One region of the Streptomyces sp. NPDC003077 genome, then DNA from elsewhere that is predicted to be linked to it. Evidence: riboswitches for the same ligand, from Rfam matches in the RefSeq annotation. Region 1 holds a riboswitch; each other region holds the start of a gene.
What was found. A riboswitch is a leader RNA that binds a small molecule or an ion and turns the genes downstream of it on or off. The one in region 1 is predicted to bind cobalamin.
Positions count from the first base shown of each region.

Region 2: linked by a shared signal. The riboswitch ahead of ABZX96_RS32945 (HoxN/HupN/NixA family nickel/cobalt transporter) and the one ahead of ABZX96_RS27690 (ABC transporter substrate-binding protein) in region 1 are both predicted to bind cobalamin.
Region 3: linked by a shared signal. The riboswitch ahead of ABZX96_RS20250 (prenyltransferase/squalene oxidase repeat-containing protein) and the one ahead of ABZX96_RS27690 (ABC transporter substrate-binding protein) in region 1 are both predicted to bind cobalamin.
Region 4: linked by a shared signal. The riboswitch ahead of metE (5-methyltetrahydropteroyltriglutamate--homocysteine S-methyltransferase) and the one ahead of ABZX96_RS27690 (ABC transporter substrate-binding protein) in region 1 are both predicted to bind cobalamin.

Region 1 is NZ_JBEXNM010000051.1:38,700-42,724, forward strand. It holds gene ABZX96_RS27685 (iron chelate uptake ABC transporter family permease subunit) at 104-1,180, opposite strand; gene ABZX96_RS27690 (ABC transporter substrate-binding protein) at 1,177-2,214, opposite strand; cobalamin riboswitch at 2,273-2,459, opposite strand; gene ABZX96_RS27695 (LLM class flavin-dependent oxidoreductase) at 3,365-4,025, shown strand, end outside.
Region 2 is NZ_JBEXNM010000078.1:10,075-14,099, forward strand. It holds gene ABZX96_RS32935 (alpha/beta hydrolase) at 1-887, shown strand, start outside; gene ABZX96_RS32940 (hypothetical protein) at 982-1,392, opposite strand; cobalamin riboswitch at 1,547-1,805, shown strand; gene ABZX96_RS32945 (HoxN/HupN/NixA family nickel/cobalt transporter) at 1,860-2,981, shown strand; gene ABZX96_RS32950 (LysE family transporter) at 3,186-3,905, opposite strand.
Region 3 is NZ_JBEXNM010000029.1:22,800-26,824, reverse strand. It holds gene ABZX96_RS20260 (TetR family transcriptional regulator) at 166-843, shown strand; gene ABZX96_RS20255 (ferredoxin) at 797-1,063, opposite strand; cobalamin riboswitch at 1,804-1,957, shown strand; gene ABZX96_RS20250 (prenyltransferase/squalene oxidase repeat-containing protein) at 2,139-3,422, shown strand; gene ABZX96_RS20245 (SCO2322 family protein) at 3,422-4,025, shown strand, end outside.
Region 4 is NZ_JBEXNM010000027.1:41,367-45,391, reverse strand. It holds gene metE (5-methyltetrahydropteroyltriglutamate--homocysteine S-methyltransferase) at 1-1,713, opposite strand, end outside; cobalamin riboswitch at 1,908-2,114, opposite strand; gene tsaD (tRNA (adenosine(37)-N6)-threonylcarbamoyltransferase complex transferase subunit TsaD) at 2,350-3,429, shown strand; gene ABZX96_RS19520 (short-chain fatty acyl-CoA regulator family protein) at 3,910-4,025, opposite strand, start outside.

The DNA of each region.
Region 1 (4,025 bases):
TGCGAACCGGCCTCGGAGGCCGTGCCCGTGCCGGTTCCGGCGTCCGGCCCGATGCGGTCACCATCGTTGTCCGCCCCGGCCTCCGGCCCCGCCCCCGGTGCCGTCACGACGCCCCCCGTCCGCCGCGCCCCCGGTACAGGACGAGGACGAACGCGGGCACCCCGACCAGGGACGTGATCACGCCCACCGGCACCTCCTGTGGCGCCAGTGCGGTGCGGGCCAGGGTGTCCGCCCACACCATGAACACCGCGCCGGTCAGCGCGGTGACCGGCAGCAGGCGGCCGTGGGCGGCGCCCACCAGGGCGCGGGCGATGTGCGGCAGCACCAGGCCCACGAAGCCGATCGCCCCCGCCACGCTGACCAGCACCGCGGTCAGGAGCGCCGTCACGCACAGCAGCACCAGCCGGGTCCGGGCCACCGTCACGCCCAGGCTCGCCGCCGCGTCCTGCCCGAAGGCGAAGGCGTCGAGCGTGCGGGCGTGCCCGCCGCACACCAGCAGCGTCAGGAGGAGGACGGCCAGCGCGGGCCACACGTCCTGCCAGCCCGCCCCGCTGAGCGAGCCGAGGAGCCAGAAGAGCACGCCGCGGGTCTCCTCGGCGTCCGCGGCCGTCAGGACGACGAACGAGGTGAGCGCGGAGAAGAGCTGCATGGCGGCGACACCGGAGAGGACCACCCGGTCCGTGGTGCCGCCCAGGGTGTGGCTGAGCAGCAGGACCAGCCCGAAGGAGCAGACGGCACCGAGGAACGCGCCCGCCGAGACGGACACCGCTCCCCCGCCGACCCCCAGGACGACGACCGCCACGGCGCCGGTCGAGGCGCCGGAGGAGACGCCGAGGACGAAGGGGTCGGCGAGCGGGTTGCGCAGCAGGGACTGCATCACCGCGCCGCACAGGGCGAGCCCGGCGCCGCAGAGGGCCGCCAGGACGGTCCGCGGCATCCGCAGGTTCCACACGATGCCGTCACGGATCGCGGAGGTGCCGGACTCGCCGCCGAAGAGGTGCGCGGACACCGCGGACCCCACGTCGGCGACCGAGAGGTCGGCGGGGCCGATGGTGACGGCGATGGCGACCGACATCACCAGCGCGGCGCCCCCGAGCGCCCACAGCAGCCCGCGCCGCAGCACTCGCGCCTCCCTGCGCGCAGGGGGCGCGGTCCGTTCCGGAGTACGCGTCGCCGTCATCGGGCGAGCCCGTAGTCGCGGAGCGCCGCCGCGACCTTCTCGACGCCTTCGACGGTGCGGATGGTGGGGTTCATCGCCTGGCCGCTGAGCAGGACGTAGCGCTTCTTCTTGACGGCGGTCATGTTCCGGGTCACCGGGTCGGACTCCAGGAACTCGATCTTCTTCCGGGCGCTCTCGGCGCTCTGCGACTTGCGGGTCAGGTCACCGAGGACCAGGACGTCCGGGTCGCGGTCGGCGACCGTCTCCCAGTTGATCTGCGGCCATTCCTCGCGGGTGTCGTCGAAGACGTTCTTCGCGCCGAGCTCCCGCGTGATGACGCCGGGGGCACCGCAGCAGCCCGCCATATAGGGAGCGTCGGAGTTGGCGAACCAGTAGAGCACCCGTGCCTTGGAGGCGTCGATGTCCTTCGTCGCCGCGCGCACCCGGGCCTTCAGGTCGCCGACGAGCTTCTCGCCGCGCTCCTCCACCCCGAAGATCCTGGCGAGGTCGCGCACCTCCCCGTAGACGGTGTCCATGGTGAGGGGCTTGGTGCGGACGCCGTCGCCGTCGCCGCTGTTGTCCTTGTCCGCGCAGTCGCCGGGCGACACGTACGCCGGGACGCCCAGCTCCGCGAACCGCTCGCGGGGTGCCACGCCGCCCTTGCCGACGGTGTAGAGGAACGACGCGGTGACGAGGTCGGGCTCCTTGTCGAGCACCTTCTCGAAGGAGGGGTAGCGGTCGGCGAGCCGCGGCACCTTCGCGTTGGCCTTCTCCAGGCCCTTGAGCACCGGGTCCGTCCAGGTGCCGGTGCCCACCATGCGGTCGGCGAGCCCCAGGGAGAGCAGGATCTCCGTCGAACCCTGGTCCAGGGAGACGGCACGGCGCGGGGGCCGCTCGACCGTGACCTTCCGGCCGCAGTTCGTCAGGGTGAGCGGGTATCCGTCGCCGCCGCCGGACTTCGCCGCGGGCGCCGGGCCGCCGCCGCAGGCCGTCAGCAGCAGGATGCCGATCCCGAGCAGGGCGGACAGGCGAACACGGCGGGGTATGGAGGACACACGTTCCCTCTGCGTCTCACGGCTCGTACGCGGAGCCTGGGTCACGATCCCCCGCCCGGCCGCGGACGGAGGTGCCAGCAGGTCTTCGGACTCGGGATCACGCGGACGGGGCGCCTTCCCAGATACCGATGTCGATCCAGTGGCCGTGCTCCGCCCGTCACCCTCACCGCTGCGCGTCAGCTCCGGATTCGCACCGGATTCCCTGGCCCTGATCTGCGGGTATGACTGGCCCCGGAAAGCTATCACGAGGGGTTTTCACCTCCCTCTCCGGGCGCTGGCCGGGGCTGCCGGGCGCGGATGGTGATCTTGTGCGGGGGCGGGTCTCGTGCGGGGCGGGCCGTGCGCGGGCCGCTGCCTTGGGTGGCCGTCTATCACGAGGGCGTGCGATCTCCGCGGAGCGCCGTGAACGGATAACGGATACTCGCGGAGCACCGTCCACGGGTGCCGGGTGCCGGGTGCCGGGTGCCATCCGTGATCGTCTTCGAGCGGCCCGCGCGACGCCCGTCCGCAGATGGTCGCGAAGCACCGTCCACGGACACCGGGTGCCGGGTGCCGGGTGCCGGGTGCCGGTTGCCGGTTGCCGGTTGCCGGTTGCCGGTTGCCGCCCATGATCGTCTTCGGGCGGCCCGCGCGACACCCGTCACCGACCCGGCACCCCGGACCCCACCACCCGCCATTCGAACAGCAGTTGACTTCCGTCGAACGGCGGTGTTCCACTGAGGTCATGCAGAAGCCGCTGCCGCTGGTTATCCGCGGCCACATCGACTTCGGTCGGGTGTGGTCCGCCTCGTGTTGCGTCTGACGACGTCCCCGGCAGCAGGCCGCCCGAGCGGCATCTCTTTCCGTCGGCGCACCGTACGGCCGTTTTCCTCGCGGCGGCGCGTCTTCGTACCGCCGAGCACCGGCTGCCCTCCCCTGGCGACACCCCGCGCTGACGTCCGCTGACGACGTCCGCCGGCGTTCACTGACGCGTTCCCGCTGACGATCGCAGGCCCCACCCGCCGACGACCGTCCGGCGGGCCCGCTCGGCGACGCCCGCGCGGCAGCCTCGCCCCCGCCGTGCCCCCGCACGCCCCGGTCGTCGTCCCCCGCGTACGCGGCCACCGGCCCGACGCGGTTCCTCCCCCGCCCTTCGCGCGAAAGGTCTCCCATGCCGGTCGAATTCCTCGGCATCGCCGCCACCAACGACGGCTCCGAAACCCGGGCCCGCTCCGGCCCCGCGTTCGACAAGGAGTACACCCTCCGGCTCGGCCGCGCCCACGAGGACCACGGCTGGGACCGGGTCCTGTTCGCGTACGGCGCCGGATCGCCCGACCCGGCGCCGGCCGCCGCGTACCTCGCCTCCCACCTGGACCGGCTCCAGATCCTCCTGGCGCACCGGCCGAACGTCTCCTACCCGACCTTCGCCGCCAAGACGTTCGCCACGCTGGACCAGATCAGCGACGGGCGGCTCACCGTCCACTTCATCACCGGCGGCAACGACCACGAGCAGCGGCGCGAGGGCGACACCCTGACCAAGGACGAGCGCTACGCGCGGACCCGCGAGTACATCCGCATCGTCAAGAAGATCTGGACGACGCACGAGCCCTTCGACCACGAGGGGGAGCACTACCGCTTCCACGACTTCGTCAGCGACGTCTTCCCCGTCCAGCAGCCGCGCCCGCGCGTCTCGTTCGGCGGTTCGTCGGCAGCCGCCTACGCGGCGGGCGGCGCCGAGGCGGACATCTACTGCCTGTGGGGCGAGCCCCTGGAGCGCACCGCGGAACAGATCGCCGCGGTGAAGGAGGCGGCGCGCGCGGCCGGGCGGACGG
Region 2 (4,025 bases), on a different contig from region 1:
TAGACAACGGTGCCGGGATCGACATGATGAGCGTCCCCGCCCCCGCGCACGGCCTCGCCCCCGACGACATCGACAGCGGACTCGTCCCCGTCGAGAACGGCGAGCTGTTCTACGAGTCGGCCGGCACCGGCCCCGCCGTGGTGCTGCTGCACGGCGGCATGCTGGACCAGCGCATGTGGGACGAGCAGTTCGGCTGGCTCGTCCGCTCGGGCCTGCGGGTGGTCCGCTACGACGCGCGCGGTCACGGCCTGTCCTCCAGCGTCGACGGCGACTACGCCAACCACGAGGACCTACGGACCCTGCTCGATCACCTCGGCATCCCGCGCGCCACGCTCGTCGGCCTCTCGCACGGGGCGCGCGTCGCGCTGGACATGGTGCTGGCCCACCCCGCGCGCGTCACGGCCCTGGCGCTCGCCGCGCCGGGCGTGAGCGGTCGCACCTTCACCGACCCGTTCATCCTGGAGCACATCAAGGAACAGGTGGCCGCCATCGGGGAGGAGGACGGCGCGGCCCGGTTCGTGGAGCACTTCCTGCGCATGTGGGTGGACGGTCCGCACCGTCAGCCGTCGATGGTGGACCCGGAACTGCGGGAACGGATGCGCGCCTCCGCCGAAGCCAACGTCATGGCGCACGCGGACGGGATGGGGGCCGGGCTGCCGATCGAGGTCGGCGCCGCCGCCCGGCTGTCGGAGATCCGGGTGCCGACCCTGGTCCTGGACGGCGACCTGGACAGCACCGACATCTCCGCCAACGCGCACGCCATCGCCGTCTCCGTCCCCGGCGCCCACCGCGTCCGCGTCCCCGGCGCCGGCCACATGGTCAACCTGGAGAACACCGCCTGCTTCGACGAGGCGCTGCACGGGTTCCTTTCATCGGTGCCGCACTGACAGGTCTGCCGGTGCCGCTCTGGCGGACCGCAAGGACGTCATCCGGCACCCATCCGGCCCGCCCAACCGCTCACCCACTCACCCGCTCACCCGTTCACGCCGACGTCAGACCCGCCCGCAGTTGCCGGCAGGCGCCGGCGGCCTTGCGGGTGGCGTCGGCGCACACCCGGCAGTGGGGGAGGTGCCCGGCGTGCTGCGCGCACAGTTCGTGGCTCCGTTCGCAGGCCATCGCGCAGGCGTCCAGCAAGGACGCGAGCAACGCGGCGTCGCCGCCACCCGCCCGGTCCAGCACCCGGCAGGTGGCGGTGACGACGTCGGAGCAGTCCATGTCGCGGGAAACGGCCTCCCGCATCCGCTCCGGCTCTCCTTCGGAGAGCATCGCCGCCGCGCAGACCGTGACCGCCGCCTCGCATTCCCTGAGCGCGGTGACGGAGTCGTCAAGGGCGGCGGGACTCAGCCGGGCCTTGACGGCGAGATCGAGGAGAAGGGGGTTGTGGAGGTTCATGATCTCTCCCGAGGGCCGGGCCCGCTTCCGCCCCTGGCCCACTGCGGAAGCTACTCCGCGAGCCCGTCCCTGACGACACCGCGCACGGTTCCGGCCGAACGGATGCCGCCCGGCCCCGCCCTGGCACCACAACCTCCCCCTTGCCACCAGGGACGATCCTTGGTGAATCCTTGGTCCGCCCCATAACTTCGCGGGCTAAGGTAACCGGGCCGTGGTGATCGGGAAGACCGGTGACGGACCCCTCGGGGTCCCAGACCGGCGCGGCCCTCGCCACTGTGATCGGGTAGTTCCCGACCCTTTCCGCACGTGCCACCGGCGCGTACGGGGCCACTGACCGCAGCCGCGGCCGGGAAGGCCGGGCCGGGCGCGCGTACCCGTGAGCCAGGAGACCGGCCACGGCATCTCACGAAATCATCCACGAGGTGCTGGAGCGTGATCACCGGATGCCCGGGTCCACCCGTCCCCCCATGTCCCCTTCTTCTCCTTCTGGCGGCCTTCCGCAGACTCCGGCACCCCCCGGCTTCCGCTGGCGGCGGCAGGACACCGTACGCACCATCGGCCTCATGGCCGTGATCGCCGGGCTGCACGTCGTCGCCTTCGGCGTCCTGCTGCTCCTGGTGGTGCCGAACCACTACACCGTCGGCAAGCAGGTCTTCGGCGTGGGACTCGGCATCACCGCGTACACGCTCGGCATGCGGCACGCCTTCGACGCCGACCACATCGCCGCCATCGACAACACCACCCGCAAACTCATGGCGGACGGCAAGCGTCCGGTCTCCGTCGGATTCTGGTTCGCCCTCGGGCACTCCAGCGTCGTTGTCGCCATGGCCGCCCTGGTGGCGGGCGGCGCTCAGCTCGCCGGGACGCTCCTGGACGACGAGTCCCGCGCGCACCAGGTGCTCGGCACCATCGGCACGACCGTCTCCGGCACCTTCCTCTACCTGATCGCCGCCCTCAACCTGATCGCGCTCGCCGGCATCCGGCGGGTCTTCCGCGCGATGCGCGAGGGCCGCTACGACGAGACGGAACTGGAACAGCACCTCAACTCCCGCGGCTTCATGAACCGCTTCCTCGGCCGCTTCACCCGCTCCATCAACCGCCCCGGCCAGATGTTCCCGCTGGGCTTCCTCTTCGGCCTCGGCTTCGACACCGCGACCGAGGTGACGCTGATGGTCATGGCGGGCAGCGGCGCCGCGGCCGGGCTGCCCTGGTACGCGGTCCTGTGCCTGCCCCTGCTGTTCGCGGCCGGCATGAGCCTCTTCGACACCCTCGACGGCACCTTCATGAACTTCGCGTACCAATGGGCGTTCTCCAACCCGGTCCGCAAGGTCTACTACAACCTCACCATCACCGGCCTGTCGATCGCGGTGGCCTTCTTCATCGGCACCATCGAGCTGGTCACGGTGCTGCACGACAAGCTCGCCCTCACGGACGCGGTCACCGGCTGGATCTCCGGCCTGGACCTGGACAACGTCGGCTTCATCATCGTCGGCCTGTTCGTGGTGGTGTGGGCGGCGGCCCTCGCGTACTGGCGCCTGGCCGGCGTCGAACGGCGGTGGGCGGCCCGCACGGCGGCCCCGGAGAGCTGACGACCCCACGGAGCCGGGGATTACGAATTACGAGGGGCGGGGCACGGACAGGAGACGGCAACACCGGACGGGCGCCACGGAGGCCGGTCGGGCGACGGAGACCGGCCGAAAGCCATGAAGGACGGACGAAGGCCGGACGACGGGCGAACGGGCGCCGCACGGGCACCGCCCCGACCTTCCCCCGAGCCCGCCCCGCCCCCGTCCTCAACGCGCCGTCCACGCGAGCCGCACCGCCAACACCGCGATCACCGCATTGCCGACGAGTGCGGTGATCAGGCGCCCCCGCTCCCCCGTCAGCACCCGCCCCACCGCCGCCCCGCCCAGCGCCAGCACACCCTGCCAACTGGCCGACGCGACGGCCGCCGCCAGCACGAACGCCGCTCCCGCACCCGCGTCCCACGACGCGTTCCGCTGCCCCACCACCATGGCGGCGAAGTAGGCGACGGTCACCGGATTGAGCAGCGTCAGCCCGACGAACCCGGCGTAGGTACGGCCCCACCCACGATCCGGCCCGCCGCCCCTCTCCCTCGCCGGGCCACGTTCCCGTGCGTGTCCCCGTTCCCGTGCGTGTCCCCGTTCCCGTGCGTGTCCCCGTTCCCGTTCCTGTCCTCGTCCCCGTTCCTGTCCCCGTCCCCGTTCCCGTACGGCCGTGACGACGCCCACGGTCGCGACCGTCAGCAGTACCCCCGCCGCCGCCCATTGCAGCGGCCCGGCCACCGGCTCCACGTACTGCCCCAAGGCCACCCCGCCCACCACCGCGACCAGCGCGTACAGGCCGTCAGCCGTGGCGGTGCCGAGGCCCGCGGCCAGTCCCCGCAGCAACGACGTACGGGCCGCCAGTCCCACGATCAACACGGAGACGGCGCCCACCGGCATCGCGATCCCGTACCCGGCCAACAGGCCGGACAGCAAGGCATCCCCCATGCCCTCACGGTGCCAGCCCCCGCCACCTGCCGCCCGGCATTATTCACCGACGGAAAAGAGCCGGAAAAAGCCACAAAGGAACGAACGAACAAGGACGAACAAGGACACGCAAGGACACGC
Region 3 (4,025 bases), on a different contig from region 1:
GGCCCCCTGCCATGCTGTGCGCGCTCAGACCACCGGTACGACCACTGGTACGCGCCACGAAGCGGGTCGGCCACCGCGAACCGGGTTGACCACCGCCAACCGGGCCGACCATCGTGAAGCGGATTGACCATCGTGAAGCGGGCTGACTGCCACGGAACGGGACATATGACTACGGAACCTCAGGCGACACCCCCGACGCTCCCCGCCAGTCCGCCCCCAACCCTTCCCGACAGTCCGCCGCTGACCGCCCGTCAGGAAGCCCGCCGCCGCCGCATCCTGCACGCCAGCGCCCGGCTCGCCGGCCGCGGCGGCTTCGACGCCGTCCAGATGCGCGAGGTCGCCGAATCCTCCAACGTCGCCCTCGGCACCCTCTACCGCTACTTCCCCTCCAAGGTGCACCTGCTCGTCGCGACCATGCAGGACCAGCTCCAGCACCTGCACGAAACGCTGCGCAAGCGCCCGCCCACCGAGAAGGACCCCGGCGCCCGCGTCGCCCAGACCCTGATGCGCGCCTTCCGCGCCCTCCAGCGCGAACCGCAGCTCGCGGACGCGATGGTGCGCGCCCTCACCTTCGCCGACCGCTCGGTGAGCCCCGAAGTCGACACGGTGTCCCGGCTGACCACGGCGATCATCCTGGACGCGATGGCCCTCGACGCCCCGCCGACGCCCGAGCAGCTCTCCGCCGTCCGCGTCATCGAGCACACCTGGCACTCGGCGCTGATCACGTGGCTGTCGGGGCGGGCGTCCATCACTCAGGTGCAGATCGATATCGAGACGGCTTGCCGGCTGGTCGGCCTCACGACTCCGGCGGGAACACCGGCTCCCCCGTCTTCGCGCGCGTAAGAGAGATCGCCTCCACCGGGCAACTCTCGGCCGCCGCCAGCAGCGCCTCCCCCGCGTCCGCCTCGGGCTCCGTCGGACGCGACTGACGCGCCGCGTCCAGCCGGAAACGGTCGGGGGCGGTGGCGACGCACATCCCGGACCCGACGCAGACGCCGCGATCCACCTCCACGCGCCAGCGGTCGTCCGGCGCGGTGTGCTGGTGATCGGTCGTGCCTGTCATGTCCTCACGTCCTTGTGCCCATGCGTTCTTACGCCCTCATCGGACGGAACGGCTGCTCGCGTTCCACGACATCAGCTATTGGCGCCTTGCCGCCACCTTGGGGTTCGGCCGGGTGCCTGGGTGATGGAGCGTCAGCTTATGTGCGCTTGAAGGTGATTGAACGGCGGGGGCTACGGGCCGTGCGGCTACGGATCCTGCGGCTGCGGCCCGGGGGCTACGGGTCCTGCGGCTGCGGGCCGAGTCCCCAGCCCGTCCGGCGCTTGAGGACACCCCGCAGCTTCCAGCACCGACGCGACGGGCAAGGGGCGGGCGATCTCTGAACCCGGCGAACGCCGGAGGCGTTGTCCTCAAACGCCGGACGGGCTTGATTTCCAGCCTCCCCCCATCGGCAAGCCACGTAGGCACAGAGCGAATCCCAAGCAACGTCGGCGCCGTCACCAGCACGACCACGTGAGGGCGGGCGGCAAGCTCGCGGAACAGAGCCCGCTCTTTCACCCGTCCGGCTACGAGGGGTGGCCCCGGCACTATCAAACCCGTCACGGCTGCGCGGGAGCGGACCCGGCACCATCAAGCCCGTCCGGCGATTGAGGACAACGCCCCCGGCGTTCACCGGGTCCCAGAACACTCCCGCCACCCGCCCTCGCCGGGGCGTCCACAAACCCCGGACAGGCCGGAAACGGCGGGCCCGCCTCCGGCCCGGCCCCGCCCGGGGAGGGGGCGCCGGGGAGCGGTCCGGTTAGGGTGTTGTGGACAACTTCATCCGTGTCCGATCGGGGGAAGCCGGTGCGAATCCGGCGCTGACCCGCAACCGTGAGCGCGGCCGTTCACCAACGATCTTGTCGTTGCCGTCCGGCCGGGCGAGCCGGAGCACCCGATGGGACACGGGTCCAGGCTCCCGCCACCGGGTGCCGCGAAAGCGGCCGGTCGGCGGCGGCACCGTCGAGGTATGCGGGGCCGAGCCCGGTGCCGCCGTGACCGACCCCGTGGGTCGGGACGCGGGCGGGCGACCGAGCGCGGAGGCGCGTACCGCCCGCTGTGAACTGACACCCGAGAGGCACCCGACCCGATGGCCCCCATGGCCCCCTCCCTCGCCGCCCTGGCGCGCCGCGGCGCCGCCGCGCTGGCCACCGCCGCCGTGCTGTGCGCGGTCGGCGCGCCGGCCGCGTCCGCCGACTCGCCCGCGCCCGCCACCGCGTCACCGAAGCTGCCCGACGGCCTGTACGGCGACAAGGACCCGCAGTACGACGGGGTGTGGCGGCAGTCCCTGACGCTGCTGGCGCAGGACGCGGTCGGGGAGCGCCCCGCGCGGTCGGCCGTCGACTGGCTGACCGGGCAGCAGTGCGCCGACGGCTCGTTCACCGCGTTCCGCCCCGAGCCCGTCAGGGCGTGCGACGGCAAGACGCTGCGGGACACCAACCAGACGGCCGTCGCCGTGCAGGCGCTGGCCGCGATCGGCGGGCACGACGACGCCGTGAAGAAGGCCGTGACCTGGCTGAAGTCGGTGCAGCAGGACGACGGCGGGTGGAGCTCGATGGCCGGCGCCCCCAGCGACACCAACTCCACGTCCGTGGTGATCGGCGCGCTCGCCGCCGCGGGCGAGAAGCCGGAGGCGGTCACGTCGAAGAAGGGCGGCAAGAACCCGTACGACGCGCTGGCCGGCCTCCAGCTCGGGTGTGACGCGAAGGACGGGGAGCGCGGCGCGTTCGCCTTCCAGCCCGGCAAGGACGGCAAGCTCGCCCCGAACGACGACGCCACCGCCGCCGCGGCGCTCGGCGCCCTCGGCAAGGGCTACCTCCTCACGCCGACCGGCAAGGACGCGGACGCCCCGGTCACCCCCCTGACCTGCCCGGCCCCCGGCGGCAAGCCGGACGGGAAGCAGGCGGCACAGGGCGCCGCGGACCACCTCGTCCGCGTCATGAAGGAGCACGGCCACCACCTGATGTCCGCGATGCCGGGCGCCGAGGGCCAGCCCGACACCGGCAACACCGCCGACGCGGTGCTCGCGCTCGCTGCCGGCGGCCACCGCACCGCCCTTCAGGAGCCGCTGAAGTGGCTCCAGGACAACGGCGCGGCCTGGGCCCAGCAGACCGGCCCGGCCGGGTACGCCCAGCTCGTCCTGACCGCGCACGCCGCCGGGACGGACCCGCGCGCGTTCGGCGGCACCGACCTCGTGGCCAAGCTGAACGCCACCGGGCCGAAGCCCGCCGCCGCGACCGACTCCCCGGAGAAGGCGCGGGACGAGGACGGCACGGACGACGACAGCGGCACGGTCACGTGGTGGATCGTCGGCGTCTTCTTTGTCGCGAGCGTGGGCGCGGGCTTCCTGCTGAGCGGTCGCCGGAAGAAGAACCAGCTCTGATGGCAGGAAAAAGCACCAGCCGTGACGCACGGGAAGACGACGAACCCGTGCTGACGGCACCTCCCCGGCGCGCCCGCCGCCTCGGCAGCCTCGCGCTGGCCGGCGCCCTGGCCGTTCCGGCCCTGGGCCTGGCCGCCGCCGGGCCCGCCCAGGCGGCGGAGTACCGCTACTGGTCCTTCTGGGACGCGAAGGACGGCGCCTGGTCGTACGCGACCGAGGGCCCGGCCACCGCGCGCCCGGCCGACGGTGACGTGGCCGGGTTCCGCTTCACCGTGGGCGCCGACGCGACGGCCACCGGCAAGCCCCGGGCCGCGGCCGACTTCGGCGCGATCTGCGCCGGGACGCCCGCCCAGGAGGGCCGCAAGCGGGTCGCGCTCGTCCTCGACTTCGGTACGGCCGTCGACGCGCCCAAGGGCGAGACGCCGCCTCCGGCCCGTAAGGAATGCGCGCGGGTGGCGCCGGACGCCTCGGCCGCCGACGCGCTGGCCACGGTCGCCAAACCGCTGCGGTACAACTCCGCCGCGCTGCTGTGCGCCATCGCCGGCTACCCCCGGACGGGCTGCGCGGACAAGGCGGAGGCTTCTGGGAACGGGGCCGGGAACG
Region 4 (4,025 bases), on a different contig from region 1:
CATCGTCACCGGCCCGGTCAGCATGCCCTTGACCGGGCGCGGGGTGAGCGACTGGGCGTAGCGCGTCCAGCGGACCGTCATCGGCTCGGGGCGGGAGATGTCGCCGGCCAGGATCGGCGGCCGGACGTAGCGGGTGCCGTAGGACTGGACCCAGCCGTGCCGGGTGGCGAGGTAGCCCGTCAGTCGCTCGGCGAAGTACTGGACCATGTCGTCGCGTTCGGGCTCGCCGTGGACGAGGACGTCCAGGCCGGTCTTCTCCTGGAAGGAGATCACCTCGCGGATCTCGGCCTCGATGCGTTCCTCGTACGCCGCCTCCCCGATCCGTCCGGCGCGAAGATCGGCGCGGGCCGTGCGCAGTGCTGTGGTTTGCGGGAACGAGCCGATGGTGGTGGTCGGCAGGAGCGGCAGGCCCAGGTGGGCGCGCTGGGCGGCGGCGCGTTCGGGGTACGGGTGGGAGCGGTGGGTGTGGGCGTCGGTGACCGACGCCGCGCGGGCGCGGACGGCCGGGTCGTGGGTGATGGCCGAACCGGCGCGGGACCCCAGGTCGGCGCGGTTGGCGGCGAGTTCGGCGGTGATCGCGCCGGTGCCGTGGGTCAGGCCGCGGGCCAGGGTGACGATCTCGGTGGTCTTCTGGCGGGCGAAGGCGAGCCAGCGGGCGATCTGCGGGTCCACGTCCCGTTCGGCCGTGGCGTCGAGCGGGACGTGCAGCAGCGAGCAGGAGGCCGCCACGTCCACCCGGTCGGCGAGGCCGAGGAGTGTGCCGAGGGTGGTCAGGGAGGCCGCCAGGTCGTTGATCCAGACGTTGCGGCCGTCGACGACGCCCGCGACCAGGCGTTTTCCGGGCAGGCCGCCGGCCGCCGCCAGGTCGTCGAGGTTCGCGGCGGCGGGTCCGGTGAAGTCCAGCGCGAGCCCGTCGACCGGGGATTTGGCCAGTACCGGCAGCGCCTCGCCGAGTCGGTCGAAGTAGGACGCCACGAGGAGTTGGGGCCGGTCGGTGAGGGTGCCGAGGTCGCGGTAGGCGCGGGCGGCGGCGTTCAGTTCGGCCGGGGTGCGGTCCTGGACGAGGGCGGGTTCGTCCAGTTGCACCCACTCGGCGCCCGCCGCGCGCAGGTCGGCGAGGACCTCGGCGTACACCGGGAGCAACCGGTCCAGGAGGGTCAGCGGCTGGAAACCGGGGTCGGCGCCGGGGGCGGGCTTGGCAAGCAGGAGGTAGGTGACCGGGCCGACGAGCACGGGGCGGGCGGAAAGGCCGAGGGCCAGGGCCTCCCTCAGCTCCCCCGCCTGCCGGGTGGGGTCGGCGGTGAAGACGGTGTCCGGGCCGAGTTCGGGGACCAGGTAGTGGTAGTTGGTGTCGAACCACTTGGTCATCTCCAGCGGCGCCGCGTCCGCCGTGCCGCGCGCCATCGCGAAGTAGCCGTCCAGCCTGTTCGCCGCGACGGCGGCCCGGTGCCGGTCGGGAATCGCCCCGACCATGACGGTGGTGTCCAGTACGTGGTCGTAGAGGGAGAAATCGCCGGTCGGGACGTCGTGGACGCCGGCCTCGGCCAGCGTCCGCCAGGTGTCCCGGCGGAGGGCGGCGGCGGTGTCCTGGAGGGCGTCCGCGCCGACGCGGCCCTTCCAGTAGCCCTCGATGGCCTTCTTCAGCTCCCGGTTCGGGCCCTGCCGGGGGTAGCCGTACACGGTGGCCCGTGCTGCCGCGGACTTGCTGATCACGGAACTCTCCTTCGCGAGCGTGCGTGCCGTGCGGCCCGGAGACCGGTGGGGACGCGCGAAGGGTGCACCACGGCACGGGCCGCGCCGCCCGCCGTCACCGGCCGCGTGCGCTCGTCCGCTGGGTACGCCGCTCCGACCCGCCCTCGAAGGTCGTCCGGGCTCCGCGTGCGATCCGTCGCACGCGGGCAGCGGGCAGGTCTTCGGACTCGCGGGCGCGTCCTCGTGGAGACCCATGAAGACCCGTAAAGGCCCATGGAGGCTCGTAAAGGCTCATGGAGGCCCATGGAGGACACCTACTGGCCGTCGCTTCCCGGGCCCGTCACCGGGTCCAGTGCGTATGACGGCGGTCGTTCCCGCTCACCGCTGCGGGGCAGTCCCGGATTCGCACCGGGTTCCCTCTTGCGACGCGCCTGCCTGGCGGGCAGGGCGAACCAGCTACGTCGGCCAGCGTAGGCGGTGCGGGAGTCCGGGGGCACGGGTGTTCGCGTGCCGGGTCGGGGGTTGGGGTGTGATGTGAGTCACGGGCGCCGGGTGAGGCGGGATGCGGGAGGTCCTTGCCACCCGCACCCTTATTGCGCATAGCTTGCAATTAGAATTACGGGGCAATAGATCACCGGCACCACAAGGAAGGCCCTCATGGCAGCTCAGCGGATCGTGCTGGGGATCGAGTCGTCCTGCGACGAGACGGGAGCCGGCCTGGTCAGCGGTGGTCGGCTGCTGGGGCACGCGGTGGCGTCGAGCATGGACGAGCACGTGCGGTTCGGCGGCGTCGTCCCGGAGATCGCGGCGCGCGCCCACGTGCACGCGCTGAACCCGGTCGTCCGGGAGGCGCTGGACGACGCCGGGCTACGGATGTCGGACGTCGACGCGGTGGCCGTGACGACCGGCCCCGGCCTCTCGGGCGCGCTCCAGGTGGGGCTCGCGGGCGCGAAGGCGCTGGCTTATGGGCTGGGCGTGCCGCTGTACGGGGTGCACCACCTGGCCGGGCACGTCGCGGCCGACACGCTGGAGCACGGCCCGCTGCCCAACCCCTGCGTGGTGCTGATCGTCTCCGGCGGGCACACGTCGCTGCTGCTCGTACGGGATCTCGTCCGGGATCCGATCGTGCACCTCGGGGACACGCTGGACGACGCGGCCGGCGAGTGCTTCGACAAGGTCGCGCGGGTCTTCGGGCTGCCGTACCCGGGCGGTCCGGCCGTCGATCGCGCGGCCCGGGACGGCGACCCGCGCGCCGTGGCGTTCCCCCGGCCGCTGACCGGGCCGCGCGACGACCCGTACGCGTTCTCCTTCTCCGGCCTGAAGACGGCCGCCGCCCGCTGGGCCGAGCGCCACCGGGCCACGGGCACGGACCTGCCGGTGGCGGACGGCGCCGCCTCGCTCCAGGAGGCCGTCGCCGACGTGCTGACCCGCAAGGCCGTCGCCGCCTGCGCCGCGCACGGCGTCGGCACCCTCGTCGTGGTGGGCGGCGTGGCCGCGAACTCCCGGGTGCGCGCGCTGGCCGAGGAACGGTGCGCGGCGGCCGGGATCACCCTGCGGGTGCCGCCACTGAAGCTGTGCACGGACAACGGCGCGATGATCGCCGCTGTTGGCGACCTTCTGGTGCGGGCCGGTGCGGAGCCCGCGCCGCTGGACGTGTCGATCGATCCTTCGACGCCGCTGGAGTACGCGGCGCTGCATCCGGTGGTGGCGGGGGCGGGGCGGGCGGCCGCCGCCTGACGTGCGGCTGGGCGGGGGGCGGGGGTGGGGTGTGGGTGGTTGCTGACGAGTTTCTGCGGCGGGGCTGGGGCCTCCGGGATGGGCGCCTGACGTGTTTTGGGAGGGGAGGCCGTCAGCCTCGGGGGGTGTGTCGCTGACGAGCTTCCGCGGCGGGGCTGGGGCCTCCGGGATGGGCGCCTGACGTGTTTTGGGAGGGGAGGCCGTCAGCCTCGGGTGGCCGTGTCGCTGACGAGCTTCCGCGGCGAGGCGGGTGGGCCTCCGGGATGGGCGCCTGACGTGCTTCTGGGCGGGAGCGGGCGGGTTCTTTGGGACGGACGGGAGCGGACGCGGCTCCCGGTCGGCGGCCTGCCGGGTTCGGCTGCCAGGCCCGGCCGTCGACTCTGGCCGTCGGCGCTGGCCGTCAGGTCCGGCCGTCGGCTCTGGCTGCCAGGTCCGGCTGCCGGCTGGCGGGGGCCGCCTCTCAGCCGCTCTCCCTCGTCCTCAGCCGCCCTCCCCCACCACCGCGTACGGCACATACGTCCGCCGGTCCGGGTCCACCGCCAGCCGCCCGCCAGCCGGGGGACGGGCCCGCTGGGCGCAGTCGCGGCGTTCGCAGA